DNA from 4 places in the Paenibacillus graminis genome. Region 2 is predicted to be linked to each of the others. Evidence: riboswitches for the same ligand, from Rfam matches in the RefSeq annotation. Region 2 holds a riboswitch; each other region holds the start of a gene.
What was found. A riboswitch is a leader RNA that binds a small molecule or an ion and turns the genes downstream of it on or off. The one in region 2 is predicted to bind thiamine pyrophosphate.

Region 1 (5,183 bases), 3.1 Mb from region 2:
GTCTGGGTCACAGACATTACCTACATTCCCTGCCGGCAAGGTAGGCTGTACCTGGCCAGTGTGCTCGACCTCTGCACGAGAGAAATTGTCGGCTGGAGACTGGAGGAACGAATGACGACGGATCTGGTACTGGGCGCACTGGACGACGCCTACAAGGCCAAGCGGCCCCCAAAGGGACTCATCCATCACTCCGATCGGGGATCACAGTACGCCTCTGCCGATTACCGTAAACGTCTAAAAAAATATCACATGAAGGCGAGCATGAGCCGTAAGGGAAATTGCTATGATAATGCCTGCATCGAATCCTTTCATAGCGTACTAAAGAAAGAGTTTGTTTATTGCACCAAGTTCAAAACGAAGCAGCACGCGCAGGACGAGATGTTCCAGTACATTGAATTTTTTTATAATCGCAAGCGAATCCACAGTGCGCTGGGTTATGTTTCCCCTGCCCAATTTGCAGCGAAGTTCAAGAAGAGAAAGACTGCCTAAATCTATTTTTTTGTGTCCACTTTCTTGACGGAAGTCCATTTTTCCACTTCATGCTCTCCATTTGCTGATTTTGGGGATAAATAAGTTCCCTTTTTCCAACTGGCACTGTACAGCTGCTTCTTCGGAAGGCGCTAAGGGATATCCCTACTGAATAACAAAGCGAGGTTACGGAGCTACTGGGGCTTCGAGTGCACGAGGACACGAGGCCCGGAAATATTATGCAAGAGACAAGATTAGCATCTTTTGGTTTGCATGTCCGCTATACTCTCCTGATGGCACCCAACCTGCCCCTTAAACTCCGCCGATGGTGTCCAATCTGTCCGCTTCACCACGCGGATGGTACCCAAGCCTCAAGCACCGCCTATATCACCTTAAACTTCCAGGATCTCTTCATTTTTATGATTTTATCATTTCTCAAACGACAAAACCCCGTTAGCACCTATCCGGTGAACGGGGTTTTGTATTCATAAAAAATCATCCGTGCATGATTTCAGTCTGCACCTCGGTCTTAGAACCGTCTTGTCTGACTCTGCGCCCTCTCCGCAGCAGCAGACCCAGCACAGCACCGCCCAGCGCTACGAAGATCATGATGTGAAAGGTATCGTCAAACCCTTTGGCAAGTACAGTTTGTGCAGCTAGCTTCAACGCTTCGGGAGAAGCATTCGCCGCATTCTTCCCGGCCGCAGCCGCAGCTTCTTGCATTTCCGCCCCGCGCGCTGCCGCCCTTGAGGTCAGGATGGTGACCAGTGTCGATACCGCCAGAGAGTTGATTACCTGCTGCATCGAGTTGGTCAGAGAAGTAACCCGGTTCACCAGGTGGCTTGGGGCCTTGTTCAGAAGATGGGTATTCATAGGCATTACCATCATCCCCATGCCCGCGCCGCACATAATCAGCGGCAGGATCAGGTCTTTGCTCTGTGTGGCAAGATCTGCATGCGAATATTGGAATAAGGCACCAGAGACAAGGCTAAGACCGCAAACCACCAGCCAGCGGACACCTATCCTGTCGAATAGAATCCCGGCAATGGGCATCATCAGTCCGGATGCAATGGCTTGGGGCAGCATCGTCAGACCGGTATCAAAAGCTCCGAAGCCGCGGGCCTGCTGGAGAAATTGCGGAAGCAGAAACAATGCGCCGTATAAGCCGAACTGGGCAATCCATTGTACGAGAATGCCTGTGCTGAAATCGCCGGAGCGCAGAATCCGCAGTTCCAACAGCGGGGTCTCCGAGCGAAACTCTGCAATCACAAAAGCGATTAAGGCGAGCACGCCCATGGATAACCCGATCAGTGTTTTGTCTGAGGTCCAGCTATCCGCACCTTGGCTGACACCGTACGACAGGGAGGCAAAGGCCAGAGGCCCGAGAATCATCCCGAGCTTATCCATGCCCGGTACTTGGGTCCGCTCTGATCTGGGCAGCTTCCGGGAACCGATCAGCAGGCAAATGATGCCAATCGGAATATTAATGAGGAAAATCCAGCGCCAGGAATGGTACTCCACAAGCCAGCCGGACAGTACAGGGCCGATCGCCGGAGCAAACAGCACCGGAATCCCCATGATTCCCATAACAACGCCAACCTTGCTCCTGGGAGCAAGCTTATACACGTAAGCCATCCCAACGGGAAGCACACAGCCTCCCCCCAGTCCCTGCAGCACACGGAATGCAATTAGCCATTCCGCACGGCTCGGGGTGGCACAGAGGAGAGAGCCGATGGTGAATACAATAACTGCGGCGAGAAAAACAGTTTTGGCTCCGAACCGGTCAGACAGCCAGCCGGACAACGGAATCACTGAGGCCTGAGCCAGCATATATCCGGTCACGATCCATTGCAGAGTATTTAGATCCGTATGAAAATCCTTGACTAGTGTGGACAAAGCCACATTCATCGCCGTGCTGTCCAGCACCACCATGAACACACCGGCAATGATCGCCAGCAGCGGAACCAGAATGCTTGACAGGCGAAAATCGGCATCCGACTTCAACGCTTGCTCCATCTTCTATCTCCTCCTAAGTTGAACTGCTCCGGTAGGCGTACATTGACCTTTGCGCAGCTTTATCTATATAATAAATGATACGAACGGACAATTGTCCGGTATTGCTTTTTCAGTGTACGGACAATTGTCCGCACTGTCAATTTAATTTTCATTTTTTTCTAATATAGATGCTGCATTTCCGAAAGGAGCCTGCCATGAATTCACACGAACCAGACCGCAGACCAACCAACAAACCAGCAAAAGAACCTCCGGTACCCGCCAGGGATTATCAGGACCCTTATGTCCAGCGGATTCTTGAGGCTGCAGAGGCATTGTTTGCCGAGAACGGCCTAGAGGCGGTCAGTATGTTCAGCATCGCCAAGCGGGCGGGAATCGGCCAGGGTTCGCTGTACCGCAGATTCACGGACAAAGGCGAAATCTGCTCTGCCTTGCTCTCAACCAGCTCCGAGCGTTTTCTTTCCCGTCTGGAACAGGAGCTGCAGGCCACAGCCGGATCTTCTGCCCCGTTGGAAGACCTGCAGAGCAGTATTGAGCAGGTCGTTGATTTCATAGACCAGCACGCTGAGCTGCTGCAGATGATTAAGTCCGAGTTCACCGGCAAGAAACAGCTTACTCAGTTCGAGCATCCGATTTTCCGCCGCCTGAACGCAGTGATGACCCAGCGCATCCGGCGGGCCGCGGATGATGGCTTGCTGATTGCGGTCGATCCGCAATTTGCCGCTACCGCCCTTATTGCCGTATTGAGCCCTGATCTCTACCTCTACCAACAGAAGCTGCACAGCTCTACCAAAGAGGAAATCTCTAAGGGCGTCCTCGCACTGTTCGTCATTGGAATCCAACGGACTTAACCTTTCCGGCACAGATCCTTTGACAACCCGCCTGAATATGCTATATTAATTAGCAATTGCGAATATCAATATTGACCTGCTATTTCACTAGGGGAGTCTGCCGACTGAGACGAAGCTTGAAGCTTCGGACCCTTGGAACCTGATCTGGATCATACCAGCGGAGGGAAGTGGAACAGAAACGATCAGCGGTGCCGCTATACGTCTACTGCCTGAACCTTTCAGACCCATTTGTCTCCACTTTGAGACAGATGGGTCTTTATTGTGTTGCCGCGCAATGAAAGGAGGCTTAGTACATACGAATATGATCTCAATGACGAACCTGTCCTATTCTTTCGGCACATCTCCGGAGACGCCGGTATTCAGCGGTCTGACAATGGATGTGCGCCAAGGGGAATTCATTTCTCTGGTCGGTGCCAGCGGCTGCGGTAAAAGCACATTATTCAAAATCATCGCCGGCTTGCTTCAGCACACCAGCGGTGATCTTAAAGTTCTGGGAACGACATCCGCCGATCCTTCATCACGCCTGGGACGGGTTGCCTATATGCCCCAGCAGGATCTGCTGCTGCCCTGGAGAACCGTGCTGGACAACTGCCTGCTTCCCTGGGAGCTGAACAGAACAGGCAGTAAAACGGAAGCGGTAAAAAGTATCCGTAATTTGCTGGAGCGTTTTGGACTGGAAGGTACAGAGCAGCGCTATCCGCATGAGCTGTCCGGCGGAATGCGCCAGCGGATCGCTATGCTGCGGACGCTGGCTGCCGGCAATACGCTCTTGCTTTTGGATGAGCCCTTCGGAGCACTGGATGCCATCACCAAACGCGGGCTTCACCGCTGGCTGCTGGAGCTGTGGGGCAGTCTGGAGCAGACCGTCCTGTTCATCACCCACGATCTGGAGGAGGCGCTCCTCCTCAGTGACCGGATCTATCTAATGTCCGGCGGCGCTGGCGGCGGTGTACAGGAATTCCTGGTAGATCTTCCGCGCCCCAGGCATTACCGCATGAATTATGAACCGCATTTTGCTGCTTTGCGGGCGGATTTGGAACGGAGGCTGTATGACACGCACCTATCTTAGAAAGTTTTTGCACGAATATGGCCCCTTTGCCCTGTTGGTGCTGCTGACTCTTGCCTTCTGGGAAAGCGCAGCCAGGCTGAAGCTTGTCCCTGCCTTCATTCTTCCGGCCCCTACGGCCATATGGACGGCAATGCTGGAGCAGAGGCTGCTGCTCTTTGGAGAACACTTGCCTGCTACACTGCAGGAGGTGCTGTTGGGTTTTGCGCTGTCCGTGTGCTGCGGTGTGCTGCTGGGTACGGGAATGCATATGTTCTCTCCGGTGGAGAAAGCGCTGTACCCCCTGCTGGTCATCAGCCAGACGATTCCGCTGATCGCGCTCTCCCCCATTTTTATTATGTGGTTTGGCTATACGCTGTGGAGCAAGGTAGCGGTGGTCTTCCTGACCGCTTTTTTTCCGGTCGTTATCGGCACTTATGACGGATTGCACAAAAGCGGAGCGGTGTACAAAGAGCTGCTGCTCACACTTGGTGCGAACCGCTGGCAGATTCTGCGGAAAACCGAGATTCCTCCGGCACTGCCCTCGCTGTTTTCGGGACTCAAGCTCTCAATTGTCTACTGTGTGATTGGCGCAACGATCGGGGAATGGCTGGGCGGCAGCCGGGGACTCGGGTATTTTAGCCGCCGGATGGCGGGCAATCTGCAAAGTGCTGAGATGTTCGCCGCTGTGTTTCTTTTATCCGTACTCGGCATTGTTCTGTTCCTAAGTATTAAGCTGCTCGAAAAATATATTTTGCAGAAAAGAGGCATTCATCGATGAACATCTTTCCCTCTGAACATCCCGT
Region 2 (5,183 bases):
TCGCGGACAGCGAAATAACGGATGTAGATAAATTTATCTTTGATGGCAATCCAGAAGTCCTCAGCATCCTTGCGGCCTGCCTTGAAATCCGCCAATAGCTTCTCTACTACATGTACGCTTTGCGGCGGGTGGCAGTTCTGCACTGTGCGTCCAATGACCGCCTTGGTGCGGGCAAAAATACGCTCTTTGCCATGTGAGAAGTAGCGGACTACGTCATTTTCGTCAATAAACGTCAGGTCGACCGGCAAATGGTTCAGCACCGTTTCCAGCTGATGCAGTGACAACAGGCCCGTTTCGAAGCGGATAAAGCCTTGAGGAGCCACTCCTCCCTCTTGCGCTGGCGCTGCGGCACCCTCAGGCTCTGAAACACGCTCAGGAATCCATTCCCGCTCTGGTGCAGCCAGGCAGAAGCCGATTTCCTCGCTTTCCCGGGCGATTTTGACCCATTCATCCTCAGTCAGCTTATCGAGTGCCATCGGCAGCAGAATATTCTCTTCTTTAAAGATCATTTCATTAACTTCCTGAATAATGTCCGCCAGCAGACTGCTAAGTTCCCCGGCTTCCCCATTGTATGCACTGAGTGCGGCCTTAGCCTGCTTGATCATACTGCGGATACCGTCATCCACCCCCCACATCACCTTGGTAGGTCCATAGATGCCGTATTTCTCAAGGTAGGGAAACAGCAGATTCTCTTTGCGGCTGTAATGCTTGTCGAGATCGAGCAGCAGGCTCAGATCCTCCAACAGCTTGAACCTCATCTCTTCCGTGCCGCTTCTTAGAAATTTATCGGTGTGGAGCTGCAGGCGGAAATTGACAAGACGTTCAATCTCACGGTTCTCCAGCTTGAAGGTGTGCACGGGATGTCCCGGCTGTTCCTCCGGTTTATTGGAACGGTGAATCTCCTGGATCGACCCTTTGAAGATGGCCGTGTGCACAGAGCACAGTCGCTGCACCTCCTCTACAGGAATCCCCTCTTCTGTCATCAATGAATGCTCCATGGCCGAAATTTCTGCTACCGTAACATCGCCTACCGCTTCTGCAAAACGTGCTTTGACTTCCTCCACGCTTTTTCCGGCATGCAGCTCCTTGATGATTTCCCTAAGCATGGCTTGGCGGCGTGTCTGCTCGGGAACATCCACTTCCCGGTTGTTAATCAGTTCGCTCATTGTACTCTCTCCTCTATTGAATAATCTCGAAGCCATGGCGCTCAAAAGCTTGCCGGACGGTTTCGCGATCCATTTTTTTCACTGTGATTCCTTTGGACAGGGTCATGAACCTGCCTGCCGTCTGCAGCATGCCTGGCTTGGCGATATCGCGGAACCCCAGCTCCACCATAATATCTACGACCTCCGGATAACGGCTGACCAGCTCGAATATGGACTCATCCATGTTAAGGCTTTTGCTCATTGCGCTCTCCTCCTGCAGCTTAACCTCCGGCTAATTGATAACCTTTCTCAACACCAGCTTAGCATAGGGTACAGGGCCGGATTGTGATTGCAATCACAAAATCACAAACTTAATTAAGCTGACAACCAATTGGTTTAACCATGTGGATACGGAATGAAACGTATATAGAAAAAAGCTGCCTCCTCCGCATTTCATAGCGTCGGAAACAGCCTCTCGGAAAGGTTGCAGGTTATAGCATTCTGCTCAATCTGGACGAATTGCGGATATCGTGCGAGATCCGCATGCTGCAGAATTTGGGGCCGCACATCGAGCAGAAATGCGCTGTTTTGGCGCCTTCCGCTGGAAGCGTCTCATCATGGTACTCCAGCGCGCGTTCCGGGTCCAGCGACAAGTGGAACTGGTCACGCCACCGGAACTCGAACCGCGCCTTGGATAGTGCGTTGTCCCGGTCCTGCGCGCCCGGATGCCCCTTGGCCAAGTCAGCGGCATGTGCAGCAATTTTGTAAGTAATCACACCTTCACGCACATCATTCTTGTTCGGCAGGCCCAAATGCTCCTTCGGGGTAACGTAACAGAGCATCGCTGTCCCGAACCAGCCGATCATTGCTGCACCAATTGCTGATGTAATATGGTCATAGCCGGGAGCAATATCCGTGGTCAGCGGACCGAGTGTGTAAAAAGGGGCCTCCTGGCAAAGCTCCAGCTGCTTATCCATATTCTCCTTAATCTTGTGCATCGGCACATGACCCGGACCTTCCACCATCACTTGGACATCATGCTTCCAGGCCAAAGCAGTCAACTCACCAAGTGTTTCTAGCTCAGCAAATTGAGCCTCGTCATTGGCATCGGCGATGGAGCCGGGGCGTAGCCCGTCTCCCAGGGAAAAGGCGACATCATAGGTTTTCATAATCTCGCAAATATCCTCAAAATGCGTATATAAAAAGTTCTCCTGATCATGGGCAAGGCACCAGGCCGCCATAATGGAACCGCCCCGTGAGACAATTCCGGTCATTCTGCCAGCGGTAAGCGGAATGTAACGCTTCAGCACACCGGCATGAATGGTGAAGTAGTCTACACCTTGCTCCGCCTGTTCAATGAGCGTATCGCGGTACAGCTCCCAGGTCAAATCCTCAGCTATTCCTTTGACCTTTTCCAGCGCCTGATAGATGGGCACTGTGCCGATTGGAACCGGCGAGTTGCGGATAATCCATTCGCGGGTGGCATGGATTTTTGCCCCGGTGGAAAGGTCCATAATCGTATCGGCCCCCCAGCGCGTTGCCCACCTCATCTTCTCCACTTCTTCTTCGATCGATGAAGACACAGCGGAATTCCCAATGTTCGCATTGATCTTAACCAGAAAATTCCGCCCGATGATCATCGGCTCACTCTCGGGATGGTTGAGATTCGACGGGATAATGGCCCGGCCTGCCGCGACCTCATCCCTTACGAATTCAGGCCGGGTGTTCTCACGAATGGCGATATACTCCATCTCCGGTGTGATAATCCCCTGCCGCGCATAGTGCAGCTGGGTGACATTGCGGCCCTCACGCGCTCTTAACGGGCACCGGTGCAAGCCGGAAAAGCCTCCTTCCAGCGATCCGTCCGCTGTCCTTCCGTTATCTCCGGGCTGCACAGCTCTCCCGGCGTATTCTTCCGAATCTCCGCGTTCCGCAATCCAGCACAATCGGTGCGGCGGAAGACCCTTGCGGATATCGGTCTCTTGTCCGGCGTCCGTATAAATCCCGCTGGTATCATAGACACGCAGCGGCGCATTGTCCGCTTCTCCCGCCACGCCTTCAGTCCGGCTGAGACAGATTTCACGCATCGGAACCTGAATGTCCGGGCGTGAGCCCTCTACATACACCTTGCGGCTCGCGGGGAATCCGGAAAGATTAACCTCTTCCTTTTTTACTGAATCTGACATTCTTATCTCCTCCTCTGTGCTCTATGAGCAATTTGCAGATAAGATAATCACGCAGCAATTCAAAAAGCCGCTCCACCTGGAGCGGCTTTATTCAGGAACAGCCAAAGAAGGCTGCGCTAAAAAAGGTCCGACTCCACTTTCCTACGCTGGTATGATCCAGATCAGGTTCAAGGGTCCGGGAATCACTTATCCCGTCTCAGCCTATTCAGGCTCCCCTAGTGGGTATCTTATCTAATTAAATACAATTTACATGGAGTGGTATTTTGTGTCAATAAAAAATTTTGCTGATTGAGCGCCTCCGTTACTTATCCAGCGTTTCGCTCCAGTCATGCACCATCGAGCCCTCCAGATATTTCTCGGCATCCATGGCGGCCATGCAGCCGGTCCCGGCAGCTGAGATCGCCTGGCGGTAACGGGTATCCTGCACGTCCCCGCAAGCAAACACGCCCGGAATGTTGGTTTCGGTTGTGCCCGGATTAACCACGATATAGCCGTTGGCATCGGTAGTGATCTGGCCGCCCAGGAAGGCCGTGTTGGGTGTGTGGCCGATAGCGATAAATACGCCGTCCGCTTCCACAAGCTCTTCAGCACCCGTCTCATTGTTGCGGACCTTCAGTCCCTTCACCCCGGTATCCCCGATGGCGACTTCAAGCGGCGTGCGGTTCAGTGCCCAGGCCACCTTGCTGTTCTCCCGCGCGCGGTCCTGCATGATCTTCGAAGCGCGCAGCTCCGGACGGCGGTGGACCAGGGTCACGCTGGAAGCGAACCGCGTCAGGAAGCTCGCTTCCTCCATTGCGGAGTCGCCGCCGCCAACCACTACAATCTTTTTGCCGCGGAAGAAGAACCCGTCGCAGGTTGCACAGGTGCTGACCCCGCGCCCGACATTATCCTGCTCTCCCGGGATGCCCAGGTACCTCGCCGAAGCCCCGGTCGAAATAATTACCGACTCTGCTTCCAGCACACCCAAGCCATCCACGGTTATCTTAAATGGGCGCTGCGAGAAGTCCACAGCCTCCACCCAGCCATTCTTAAATTGAGCCCCAAAGCGCTCTGCCTGCTTGCGCATGTTATCCATCAGATCTGGACCCAGGATGCCATCAGGAAAACCGGGGAAGTTCTCTACCTCTGTCGTTGTAGTCAATTGTCCTCCCGGCTGCAAGCCTTCAATGACGAGGGGGCTGAGATTGGCACGCGCCAGGTAAATCGCAGCAGTCAGTCCTGCCGGGCCTGTTCCGATTACAATTGTTTTGTACATGAGTATATCCTCCTTAGGGTCAGATATTTTCCGTAAAAGGCGGCAAAATGTCCGCTGCCGCCCCGTCCTGCGGGAACCCGCATACTTGATGAATACGCCGCGCGTACCGGCTTACCATAGAGACCGAAACGCCGTAGCGCTGGGCAGCCTCACGATAGGTAAGCGGATGGCCATGCAGCTTGGCGGTCAAATATTCCAGAGCCGCACACCAGCCCGCAGTATGCCTAAACAAGGGAACATCCGGGTAGAGACGGCTTATAAACTGCTTCCAGAGGAGCTCAGCATCCTTCTTCAGAACGGCATCATACCGCCGGTCCATCACGGCAGCCGTATGATCAATAACCCGCTGCCAGTCCTCTTTCCATTCCGGTGGCCCTTTATGGATTGGCACGACCGGCTCTTGTACCGCCCTCTGGATTGTGTTCTCCTCCGGTGCGCCACCGATCAGGCGCTGCAGCCCGAGAAGTGCAGTCTCCTGCAGCGGCTCCTGCTCAGAAATCCCCTTCAGCACCTCGGACATTTCATCGTCCCCGATCCAGCGGAGCGCCTCTGTCACCTGAAGCTTCGTACTTGAATCACCGTAGCGCAGTGCCCAAA
Region 3 (5,183 bases), 360 kb from region 2:
TACTCTCCCTGCTGCCAGGCTTCGACAGCTTCCTTGCCGCTGCCGACCATCTGCACATTTGTAATGCCCAGCTTCTTCAGCTGCAGCAGCAAGAGGGTGCTGTTGAGTCCGTTGTCTTCTGCAACCAGCACCGGCTGCGTGCTGAAGCGGGCCTCCGGCAATACCGCTTCACCCGCGGGAGCCGGTTCCTTCAGGCTCAGCGTCTTATCCAGCGCAACCTCAAACCGGAAGGTTGAGCCCCGGCCAGGGGCGCTGTCCACCATAATCGTCCCGCCCATCAGCTCCACCATGGACTTGCAGATCGACAGGCCAAGCCCCGTGCCCTCCACTGCCATTGCCGACTCGCTGCTGATCTGTGAATAGGGCCGGAACAGCGTTGCCTGATCCTTCAGTGGAATGCCGATACCCTCATCCCTGACTTCGAAGCATAGGTACTGCTGGGCCGCATCCTCCCGAAGCAGCCTTACAGTCACTTCCACTTCACCGTTCTGTGTGAACTTTAGTCCATTTCCCACCAGATTGATGAGGACCTGAAGAATTTTCGACGAATCACCGCTTAGAGTATGGTCTACTCTGTCCGCAACCTGCCATTTCAGAATATTCCCGCGCTTCACGGCAGCCGTAGAGAGCAGCCGGACCACATGCTCAAGCAGACCACGCAGGTTAAGCGGTGTCTTCTCCAGTACCATTCTACTGGCTTCAATCTTCGAGATATCCAGCAGGTTGTTGATCATCTGCAGCAGGTATTGTGCGGATTCCCGGATAACTTCCAGATGAGCCCGCTGCCCGTCCGTCGCACCTTCAGCCTCCAGAAGTTCGGTCATTCCCAGAATGCCGTTCATCGGCGTGCGGATTTCATGGCTGATTGTAGCCAGAAACAGGCTTTTCGCCCGGTTGGCCTCCTCCGCCTCCTCCTTCATCTCCTTAAGGCCGGCACTGTTCTTCGCAAGCAGCCGGTGCATCGTAATTAATTCATTGTTCATCGCGGAGAATTCTGCGAGGGTCTGTTCTTCTCTCTGCTGTCCCTGAATTACTTGATGCGAGAGCCGCTCAATGGTTTCCCTCAGTTTCCGGACTTCCTGCTCGTGGTCGGCCATTTCTATATCCCGCCTTTTGTATAAGTTCTCTGGGTGCTAGTTCCGGGGAATCAGCTGTGCCGCCATTTCCAGCGCCCCTTTGGCGTCCGGGGCGTAGCCGTCGGCTCCAACCTTTTCCCATAATGCTCTGTCGATATTAAACGGCATTCCGCCGACTAGAATTTTCATGCGGTCCAGTCCGGCATGCGTGCGGATCGAGGCAATCAAACGCTGAACCTCCGACACATGATAAGTCATGGTAATCGAGACGGCCAGGAGATCGGCAGGCTGCTCTTTTAAATAGCGGATCAGTCCCTCTGCGGGCATATTGGAACCCAAGTAGCAGGTGTTCCAGCCCTCCATTTCGAAGAAATCAGCAAGCATCCGCAATCCGATTTCATGCAGCTCCTCGCCCACGCCGACCGCTACCAGCGTTTTTTTGCTTTTCTGTGCTGCCTCAATCCAACGCGGGTAGAGCTGGGAGATGATACTCTGGGTACAGGCTGTACAGTAATGCTCCTGGGCTACAGTGATGCGGCCTAGCTGCCATAGACGGCCAATCTCATACTGGCTGTTCTGGAAGAGATGCAGATAGAGATCACGGATAGGCACACCGTCCTCATGCAGCCCCAGCACGAACTCCGAAGCCTTACGGCGTTCACCGGCCAGAAGCAGCTTCAGGTACTCCTCTGCCTCGTGGTAATAGGGCTTTTCCGGAAGAAGAAAGGTAGGCAGGCTGTCCTCTCCGCGTGCGTGGTGTATCCCCATATCGAGATAGCTTATAATCAGCTCCTTTTCTGGTGTTTCCACCTGGGAACTTATAGCATCCTTCATCAGATCCAAATTGATCTGCAGATCCTCGGCCGTAATCTTATACTGTGCGAGCAGGACTTTCAGCCAGATAATATAATTTATAAATAAAAGCGGGCTATCCAGCGCCACACTTTGGGCCAGATACCGGAAATGATAAAGAGAATCCTGCTTGGTTCTTGCTATGCCGGAAGGGCCGAATCTTTGCCGCAGCCCGGGCTGCCGCTCATACTGACGCAAAGTGACTTCTTCCGCCAACTGCTCCGCTAGCGCCTTCAGCCGTTCTCCGGCATGTTGCTGGTCAGCGAACATAGGGTCACTCCTTTTTCAGAAACGGAATTGTAGAGCCTTGTCCGTATTATAACATAAGGCCAGGTTACCCCGGCGGTCTGGACGTTCTGGGCACATTTCCGCATTCTGGCAGACGGCTACTGGACAACCCCGCAGGCGACAGCTATAATACACCGTAAGAACACAGCAATACCCATAACTTCATAGTACCAGGGGGGCTGGAATGGGCCGGCTGAGAGTGTATCCCGCAAAGATACTGACCCTTATACCTGATCTGGATAATGCCAGCGTAGGAATCCATCACCCGCTATTCAGCCAATTGGCTTAAGCGGTCCCTAACGCAAATGCAGGCGTCCCGATCTCCGGGGCGCTTTTTTGGGTATGGACATCATCAGAATTTGGAAGACTGGGGAGAGCTGGAAGGAGAGAAGAAATGGGAGTCAAAAAAACACTAATGCTCTGCATCAGCTGCATGCTGGTCATCGTAATGGCCGGCTGCGGCAGCAATAATGCAAATTCCGGCGGGAATAGCGCTGCTCCATCCGGAGACAGCTCCGCCGCGCCTGAGGCCACCGCCCCGGCGGCTGACGCTCCAAAAGAGCTGACTAAAATTAAGGTCGCTCTGGACTGGACGCCAAACACCAACCATACCGGCCTCTATGCAGCCAAGGAGCTGGGATATTATGAGGAGGAAGGCCTGGATGTAGAAATAGTGCAGCCTGGTGCAGCCGGAGCCGACACAATGGTCACCTCAGGCGAAGCCGCTTTTGGCATCAGTGCCCAGGAGGCGCTCACACTGGCCCGGCTGCAGGATGTGCCGCTCGTCTCAATCGCTGCCATCATCCAGCATAATACCTCGGGGTTTGCCGCTCCGAAAGACCGCAAGATCAAGACGCCCAAAGATTTTGAAGGCAAAACCTACGGCGGCTGGGGCTCCCCGGCTGAAGAAGCTGCCATGAAAGCGATCATGGACCCTGAAGGCGGCGATGTCAAAAAGGTGAAGCTGGTCAACATCGGAGAAGCCGACTTCTTCACTGCCGTAAAACGCGACATCGATTTTGCGTGGATTTTCTATGCATGGACCGGTATCGAAGCCGAGCTGCGCGGCGAGCCGGTTGACATGCTGTATCTGAAGGATTACGCGCCGCAGCTGGATTACTACACCCCGGTTCTGACCACCAGCGAAAAGGAAATTGCCAAGCATCCGGAGCTGGTGAAGGCTTTCCTTGCGGCTACAACCAAAGGCTATCAATATGCGATCGACAAGCCGGAAGAAGCGGCCGCTATCCTCTCCAAGGCTGTGCCGGATCTCGACCCTAAGCTGGTCCTCGCCAGCCAGAAATGGCTGAGCCCGAAATATAAAGACGATGCCGCCCGCTGGGGTGAGCAAAAAGCAGAGGTCTGGAAGAATTACGCCGACTGGATGTACGGCCTGAAGCTGCTGGACAAACCGCTGGATGCCGCTTCAGCGTTCACCAATGATTATTTGCCGCAAGGCCAGTAATTCTACTGTGCAAACCTACGATACCAAACCTGAAAGGATCTGATTGACATGGCCAATACCCTGCTCAGCATTCAAGTCATCCCTAAAACTCCGAACAACGAGGATTCCATTCCTTATGTAGACAAGGCCATTGAGGTGATTCAGCAATCCGGTGTCAAACACCAGGTGAACCCGCTCGAAACCACGATGGAAGGTGAACTGAACGAACTGCTCGAAGTGGTGCGCCAAATGCACGAAGCACTGATCGCTTCCGGCAGCCCCAGCGTCATCTCACAGATCAAGATCGCCCATAACCCCACCGGGATCAGCATGGACAAGCTGACGGAAAAATACCGGCCGTGAGATCATACTGGAACCAAATCTGGCCGCCCCTTGTGGCGGTCATCTTTTTTCTGGGGGCCTGGCAATTGGCGGTTTCCGTGTTCCATGTACCTTCCTGGATGCTGCCAAGCCCCGGCGATATCGCCCGCGAATCCCGGGGCAATGCTTCGGGCATCTGGGCGCATACGGCGGCTACGCTGCGGCTGACCCTGATCGGCTTTCCTGTCGGCACAGGGGTGGGCCTTATTGTAGCTCTGCTGCTGCATCTAGTGCCCTGGCTGAAAAGAGCGCTGTACCCGCTGCTGATTCTCAGCCAGAATGTGCCATCGATTGCCCTCGGGCCGCTGCTGATCATCTGGTTCGGGTTCGGGCTGATGCCCAAAATCGTCCTCATCACACTCGTCTGCTTCTTCCCGGTTGCCGTCGCCGCCATGGGCGGGCTGGCCCAAAGCGACCGGATCATGATGAATTATATGAAAATGGCCGGGGCAAATAAGTGGCAGATCTTTACCAAGCTGGAGCTGCCCGGCTCCCTGCCCTCCCTGTTCTCGGGCCTGAAAATCTCCGCAACCTACGCGGTCATGGGCGCGGTGGTCGCGGAGTGGATCGGCGCGGACAAGGGCATCGGCTACTACATGCTGCTGCAGAAGGCCTCCTACCGCACAGACCGGATGTTCGTTGCCATTGTAATTATTGTGCTTCTTAGTCTGGTGCTGTTCGCCCTGATCGCCCTGCTGGAAAAGTGGCTGGTCCGCTGGAAGCCGCGCAAGACCTCTTGATACAGGCTGAGCACTACGTTACAGAATAACCGGTTTAGGCTTTCCGGAAAGAAAGAGGAATGAACATGACTCATATTACGGATACCGGCCGCGATGGAGCCGCAGGCTCAAGTGCTGACGGCAGCCGGGGCTGCAGCGGCGGGGGGCAGGCTGAGGCGGAGCAGGCTGGAGCGGTCCGTATGGCCGGACCCGGCGGGGGCCGGACTGAGGCGGAGCGGGCTGATGCGGCCCGCATGGCCGGACCCGACGGGGGCCGGACTGAGGCGGAGCGGGCTGATGCAGCCCGCATGGCCGGAGCGCCGCCAGCGCTGGAAGTGGACAGCGTGACTAAGGCTTTCTTCCACCGCCGCCGTGAAACCCTGGTGCTGGACCATGTCTCGCTCAAGGTGGAGCCGCAGGAAT
Region 4 (5,183 bases), 2.4 Mb from region 2:
GAAGAACAGTTCATGCAGGGCTTGGGGCCGCGAAGAAGAGCGGGTCCCCCTTCACTTTTCCAAGTAAACGGGCGGTTCGGATGCTGTGATTGATGTATAAACTAATGCGGGCTAAAGAGGTTCCCGCCGGATCGCAGGCGAGGTGACCCTTGCTGCAAAGTTAGGTGGAATTAGTATAGCTAATCCGCTGTATTTTGCCCTTTCTCGCTGTATAGTGGGATTTTCTCCACCTATTCCAGTTAAAAGCGGGGTCAAGACGCACATAACGCTGAAATAAATATACTTATTCCCACTAGAGGTGTTTAAGGAAGCAGACTGCCCGTTTTAGTTCTACTTTATCCACTAAAGTTCCTTCCCTCACAGAGAACAAACTCTCTTAAAATTCTCAGCAGGCGGAGTCAGATGGAATAAAATTTGCCGGCTATGAGCTGCTGTCACAGTCAACTTTCTATTACGCTTGCAGCCTCAGCAGATCCCAATCCTTGAAGACCGGCTGCAGGCCGTTTGCCTGAAGCATGTCCGTAATTTCTTCTACACTCCGTTCATCCGAAATTTCGAACTGCGGAGTTCCGCCATCCTGGGTGTGTCCTCCCACTTCAGTGGAGACGCCTGCGGACATTTTGGTGATGCCCAGGTGGATCAGATGATTACGCAGCGAGGCAGGCTCCCGGGTAGACAAGGTAATGCCGGAACGGGGCAGAAACAGGCGGTACGCCAAAATAATCTGCACCAGCGCCCGGTCCGTAACATCGCTATCCGGATTGAATTCCCCCAAATACGGCCGGAAACGCGGGGCGGATAAGCCGATTTCGCATTCCGGATACTTGTCCTGCAGATACCTCGCATGCATCGCGGTCATGAATGCCTCCTGCCGCCAATCATACATCCCAAGGAGCGCACCGATGTTGACAGAGCGGAAGCCGGCCTGACAGCCCCGCTCGGGGGCATCCAGCCGGTTGCGGAAGACTCTTTTGGGACCTTTTACATGCAGCTTCCGGTACGTTTCCTGATGATAAACCTCCTGATACAGGGTCAAGCCGTCCACTCCCGCCTCTCTAAGCTCCCGGTATTCCTCCGTGGACAGCGGATTCACCTCAATACTTACGGAAGGGAAGTACTCGTGCAGAATTTCTACGCATTCCTTCACATAAGAAGCCGGGCTGTCACTGCGCGATTCGCCGGTCAGCACCAGAAGATGGCGCAGGCCTGTGGAGGAGATCGCAATCGCCTCTTGCCTGACCTCCTCCGGCGTCAATTTTTTTCTCGGAAAATCATAAATGGAGCTGAAGCTGCAATAGGTGCAGTGATTCACACAAAAATCGGCCAGATACATCGGTGTGAACAGCTGCATCACATGCCCGAAATGCGTACGGGTCAGCCGCTGCGCACGCTGGGCTATCTCCTCCAGGCATGGCTCCGCAGCCGGAGACAGCAGGGCCAGCAGGTCGCTTTCATCCAGGCGGTCCTTGCATAGTGCCCGCTTCACATCCTCCACCTGGAACTGCTGCCATAGGCTCTCGTAAGGAAGCTGCTCCAGACGGGTCAGTGTTTCATAAAAACTCATGTTTCTCCCTCCTTTCGGTATGGCTCAGAATCACTTCAGAAATCCGGTCAAAGGCGAAGACGCGACCGCCGTCTCTTCCACCGGACCGAGCCCGGCCAAATAGGCCTTGCGGCCTGAAGATACGGCTTCGCGGAAGGCTTCGGCCATCAGCAGCGGATCACGGGCAGTAGCGATAGCCGTATTGAGCAGCACAGCGGAGGCCCCCAGCTCCATAGCTTCCGCCGCTTCGGACGGTCGGCCGATACCGGCGTCAACAATAACCGGAAGATCCACCTCAGAGATGAGAATGCGGAGCAGCTCTTTGGTCCGCAGGCCGCGGTTGGAGCCGATAGGCGAGCCAAGCGGCATAACCGCGGCAGCTCCAGCCTCTTTCATTCGAATTGCAGCGGAGAGGTCCGGGCTCATATACGGCAGCACCACAAAACCTTCGGCGGCAAGTATCTCCGTAGCGCGGATGGTCTCAAGATTATCCGGCAGCAGATATTTCTGATCGTTAATGACCTCAATCTTGACCCAGTTGCCAAGGCCTGCGGCTCTGGCCAGTCTGGCGATCCGCACGGCTTCCTCGGCGGTGCGCGCCCCCGATGTATTAGGCAGCAGGGTCATATGGGGAGGAATATGGCTGACAATATTGTCGCGGCTCTCCGGATCTATGCGGCGAAGGGCAACCGTGATCACTTGTGAGCCTGAAGACGCAACCACCTCGGGAATCAGTGTATTCCGGCTGTATTTGCCGGTGCCGATGAACAGCCGGCTTGATAACGTAATACCGCCAATCACAAATGGATCTAACATAAGCATGCCTCCTGGTATGAAATCGGATAATATCTGCTGTGGTTGCAAAATGAAGAGATGCTATGGGAACGAACGCCCCGCATTGTGCTCTCTCAGGAAGCAGTGCTTCAGCCCCCGCCTACAAAATGCACCAGCTCCAGCCGGTCACCTTCACAGAACGATGTCTCGCCGTAATGCTCCCTGTTCACAATTTCACCATTGCGCTCCACGATCACAAGCCGTCCGCTCCATTCGGGCCGGCTGAGCAGGTCAGCTACCGTCCGGCAGTCTTCCGCAATCTCCAGGGCTTTGCCATTGATGATCAGATTCATGCCTTCTCACCTCCTTTGCGTGACATATCCATAGCTCACTAAACGCATAACAACTTAAACACATAACAACTCCGGTCTTAAGCCTCCTGGACCGCCAACCGGTAAGCACGCGCAGCGGATACAGCGTCTCCGGCACCACAAATGCCGGACATGACTGCAATCCCGGCTGCCCCTTGCCGGATCACCTGACCGGCATTGCCCGGCTCTATGCCGCCGATGGCAATCAGCGGAATACGGCTGCAGCGCACCGCTTCCCCCAGCAGCCCCAAACCGCGCTCCTGCTGGCCGGGTTTGCAGGCGGTAGGAAAAACATGGCCGAACAGGCAATAGTCGGCCCCCTGCAGGCCCGCTTCCGCAGCTTCCGCCGCGGAATGCACCGACCTGCCCAGCCGCAGGCGGGGAGCGGCGGCACGGGCTGCAGCCGGCGGCAGGCTGTTCCAGGCCAGCTGAACAGCGCCTGCACCAGCGGCCAGCGCAACATCCAGCCGGTCATTGATGACTAGGCTGGAAGCGGGAACCCCCGCAAGCAGCAGCTGCTTCGCCATGTCCAGCAGTTCCAGGGCAGACCGGTGCTTTTCCCGCAGATGGATGTAGTCCACGAGCGGATATACAGCCGCAGCAAGGTTAATGAATTCTCCCGGCGCAAGCCTTCCGTCCGAGATCAAATGAATCTCCGCCACAGCTTCACCTTCTATTCGCTATATTCTTTGAGCAGACCGGGAACAGAACAAACCAGCCTTCGACCCTTCAACAAAGGCATTTCTGCCGTTCTTTCCGGACAAACCAGCCGTCAACTCTTCAACAAAGGCATTTCTGCCGTTCTTTCCAGGCCAACCCGCGTTCAGATCCAAATTTGTTCTTTAAACGAACCAAGTAAAAAATCCCTTCTCCCCTTACACACCTTATCCAAAACAGAAAAAACACATAATTTCCAGACAACAAAAAAACCGCCCCCGCGGTAGGAGGCAGTCATAAATGTGTACAGGAATACGGGCGTATGGATACAACCCCGCTGCAGTTCATTCATTCTCCGCTTTCCTACGCTGGGTTTAACCAGATCAGGTTCAAAGGGTCCGAACGGAACGTTCGTCTCAGCCTCGCGGCACCCCTAGGGACAATTCCATTATTCAGTTGCTGACGTGGTTCATATTAACATATAATTCCTCGGAAAAGCTATCCCTTTCGCTGAAAAACTGCTTCCTTGGCAGGTGCAGCAAAAAGAGCGGGCCGCGAAGGCACGCTCTTAAACTGCTGCTGTATTTCCAAGTAAACCTGGTCTGCACCACAACTCTTAGCCGTTGACCACTTCTCCGCCATTAACATGCATGACCTGCCCGCTGACATAGGATGAATCATCCGAGGCCAGATAGACATAGGCTGGAGCCAGCTCTTCCGGCTGTCCCGGACGTTTCATCGGCTGTGTGCCGCCGAACTCGCTGACCTTTTTGGCATCAAAAGTGGATGGAATCAGCGGTGTCCAGATCGGACCCGGAGCTACGGCATTGACACGGATGCCTTTTTCCGCCAGATTCATCGACAGTGAGCGGGTGAAGCTGAGAATTGCGCCTTTGGTAGACGAATAGTCCAGCAGCTGCGGGCTTCCCCGGTAGGCTGTGATCGACGTCGTGTTGATGATCGTAGAACCTTTTTTCAGATGCGGCATAGCGGCCTTGGTCAAATAGAACATGGAAAAAATATTCGTACGGAACGTCCGCTCCAGCTGCTCCGAGGTGATATCCTCAATCTTGTCCTGCGGATGCTGCTCGGCGGCGTTGTTGATCAGGATGTCTAGTTTGCCCAGGCCTTCTACTGTTTTGTTGATCAGGTCCTGGCAGAATGCTTCTACCCCAATGTCACCGGCGACCAGAATACACTTCCGGCCCTCCTGCTCGACCTGGCGTTTCGTTTCTTCGGCATCGGAATGCTCATTCAGATAGGAAATGACCACATCCGCACCTTCCTTGGCAAAATGAACGGCAACCGCACGCCCAATACCGCTGTCGCCTCCCGTAATCAGAGCCGCCTTGCCCAGCAGCTTGCCTGCCGCTTTATAGCTTGAGGTTTCAAATTCCGGACGCGGCTTCATCTCGCTCTCGATTCCGGGCTGCCGGTCCTGCACCTGAGGCGGCAAAGTTTTGGTGGATTGTTTGTTGTCTGGCATGATCCATTCTCCTTTCGCTGTGCAACTTTTTTGGGAAGTAACCACATCGTATTAGGATGGCTTATGCATCATCAATTATACAATCGCTTTACGTTATGTTACTTACCACACTTCCAGGTAATCCAAACAAAAAATCCAGCCGCTTTTGCTGGGGACGGCACCTCGTCATCATCACCTATACCCGCATTTCCACAGAAAAAAGCCCTCGCAGCCGGAGCCATTTTACGTGAGTTCAACTTAGATAATATGTCTGTACACCATAAAAAACATCATCACGATCAGCAGGACCATCAGCAGCAGGCTCAGGGTGCGCAGCTTCGCGGTATGGTCAGACACATCGCGGTTCTCGCGC

Region 1: linked by a shared signal. The riboswitch ahead of PGRAT_RS13390 (ABC transporter ATP-binding protein) and the one ahead of thiC (phosphomethylpyrimidine synthase ThiC) in region 2 are both predicted to bind thiamine pyrophosphate.
Region 3: linked by a shared signal. The riboswitch ahead of PGRAT_RS02330 (ABC transporter substrate-binding protein) and the one ahead of thiC (phosphomethylpyrimidine synthase ThiC) in region 2 are both predicted to bind thiamine pyrophosphate.
Region 4: linked by a shared signal. The riboswitch ahead of PGRAT_RS10330 (thiamine phosphate synthase) and the one ahead of thiC (phosphomethylpyrimidine synthase ThiC) in region 2 are both predicted to bind thiamine pyrophosphate.

Annotation. Positions count from the first base shown of each region.
Region 1 is NZ_CP009287.1:3,244,095-3,249,277, reverse strand. Features, by position in the region: gene PGRAT_RS13405 (IS3 family transposase) at 1-489, shown strand, start outside; gene PGRAT_RS13400 (DHA2 family efflux MFS transporter permease subunit) at 964-2,484, opposite strand; gene PGRAT_RS31620 (TetR/AcrR family transcriptional regulator) at 2,679-3,332, shown strand; TPP riboswitch at 3,412-3,515, shown strand; gene PGRAT_RS13390 (ABC transporter ATP-binding protein) at 3,607-4,401, shown strand; gene PGRAT_RS13385 (ABC transporter permease) at 4,382-5,158, shown strand; gene PGRAT_RS13380 (ABC transporter substrate-binding protein) at 5,155-5,183, shown strand, end outside.
Region 2 is NZ_CP009287.1:163,977-169,159, reverse strand. Features, by position in the region: gene PGRAT_RS00835 (DUF438 domain-containing protein) at 1-1,166, opposite strand, end outside; gene PGRAT_RS00830 (DUF1858 domain-containing protein) at 1,180-1,407, opposite strand; gene thiC (phosphomethylpyrimidine synthase ThiC) at 1,637-3,331, opposite strand; TPP riboswitch at 3,453-3,558, opposite strand; gene trxB (thioredoxin-disulfide reductase) at 3,633-4,586, opposite strand; gene PGRAT_RS00815 (tetratricopeptide repeat protein) at 4,606-5,183, opposite strand, start outside.
Region 3 is NZ_CP009287.1:520,653-525,835, reverse strand. Features, by position in the region: gene PGRAT_RS02340 (ATP-binding protein) at 1-1,097, opposite strand, end outside; gene PGRAT_RS02335 (cobalamin-dependent protein) at 1,134-2,198, opposite strand; TPP riboswitch at 2,379-2,490, shown strand; gene PGRAT_RS02330 (ABC transporter substrate-binding protein) at 2,611-3,681, shown strand; gene PGRAT_RS02325 (thiamine-binding protein) at 3,730-4,023, shown strand; gene PGRAT_RS02320 (ABC transporter permease) at 4,020-4,781, shown strand; gene PGRAT_RS02315 (ABC transporter ATP-binding protein) at 5,069-5,183, shown strand, end outside.
Region 4 is NZ_CP009287.1:2,564,700-2,569,882, reverse strand. Features, by position in the region: gene thiH (2-iminoacetate synthase ThiH) at 452-1,564, opposite strand; gene PGRAT_RS10340 (thiazole synthase) at 1,595-2,359, opposite strand; gene thiS (sulfur carrier protein ThiS) at 2,467-2,670, opposite strand; gene PGRAT_RS10330 (thiamine phosphate synthase) at 2,748-3,350, opposite strand; TPP riboswitch at 3,689-3,790, opposite strand; gene PGRAT_RS10320 (SDR family oxidoreductase) at 3,962-4,831, opposite strand; gene PGRAT_RS10315 (hypothetical protein) at 5,069-5,183, opposite strand, start outside.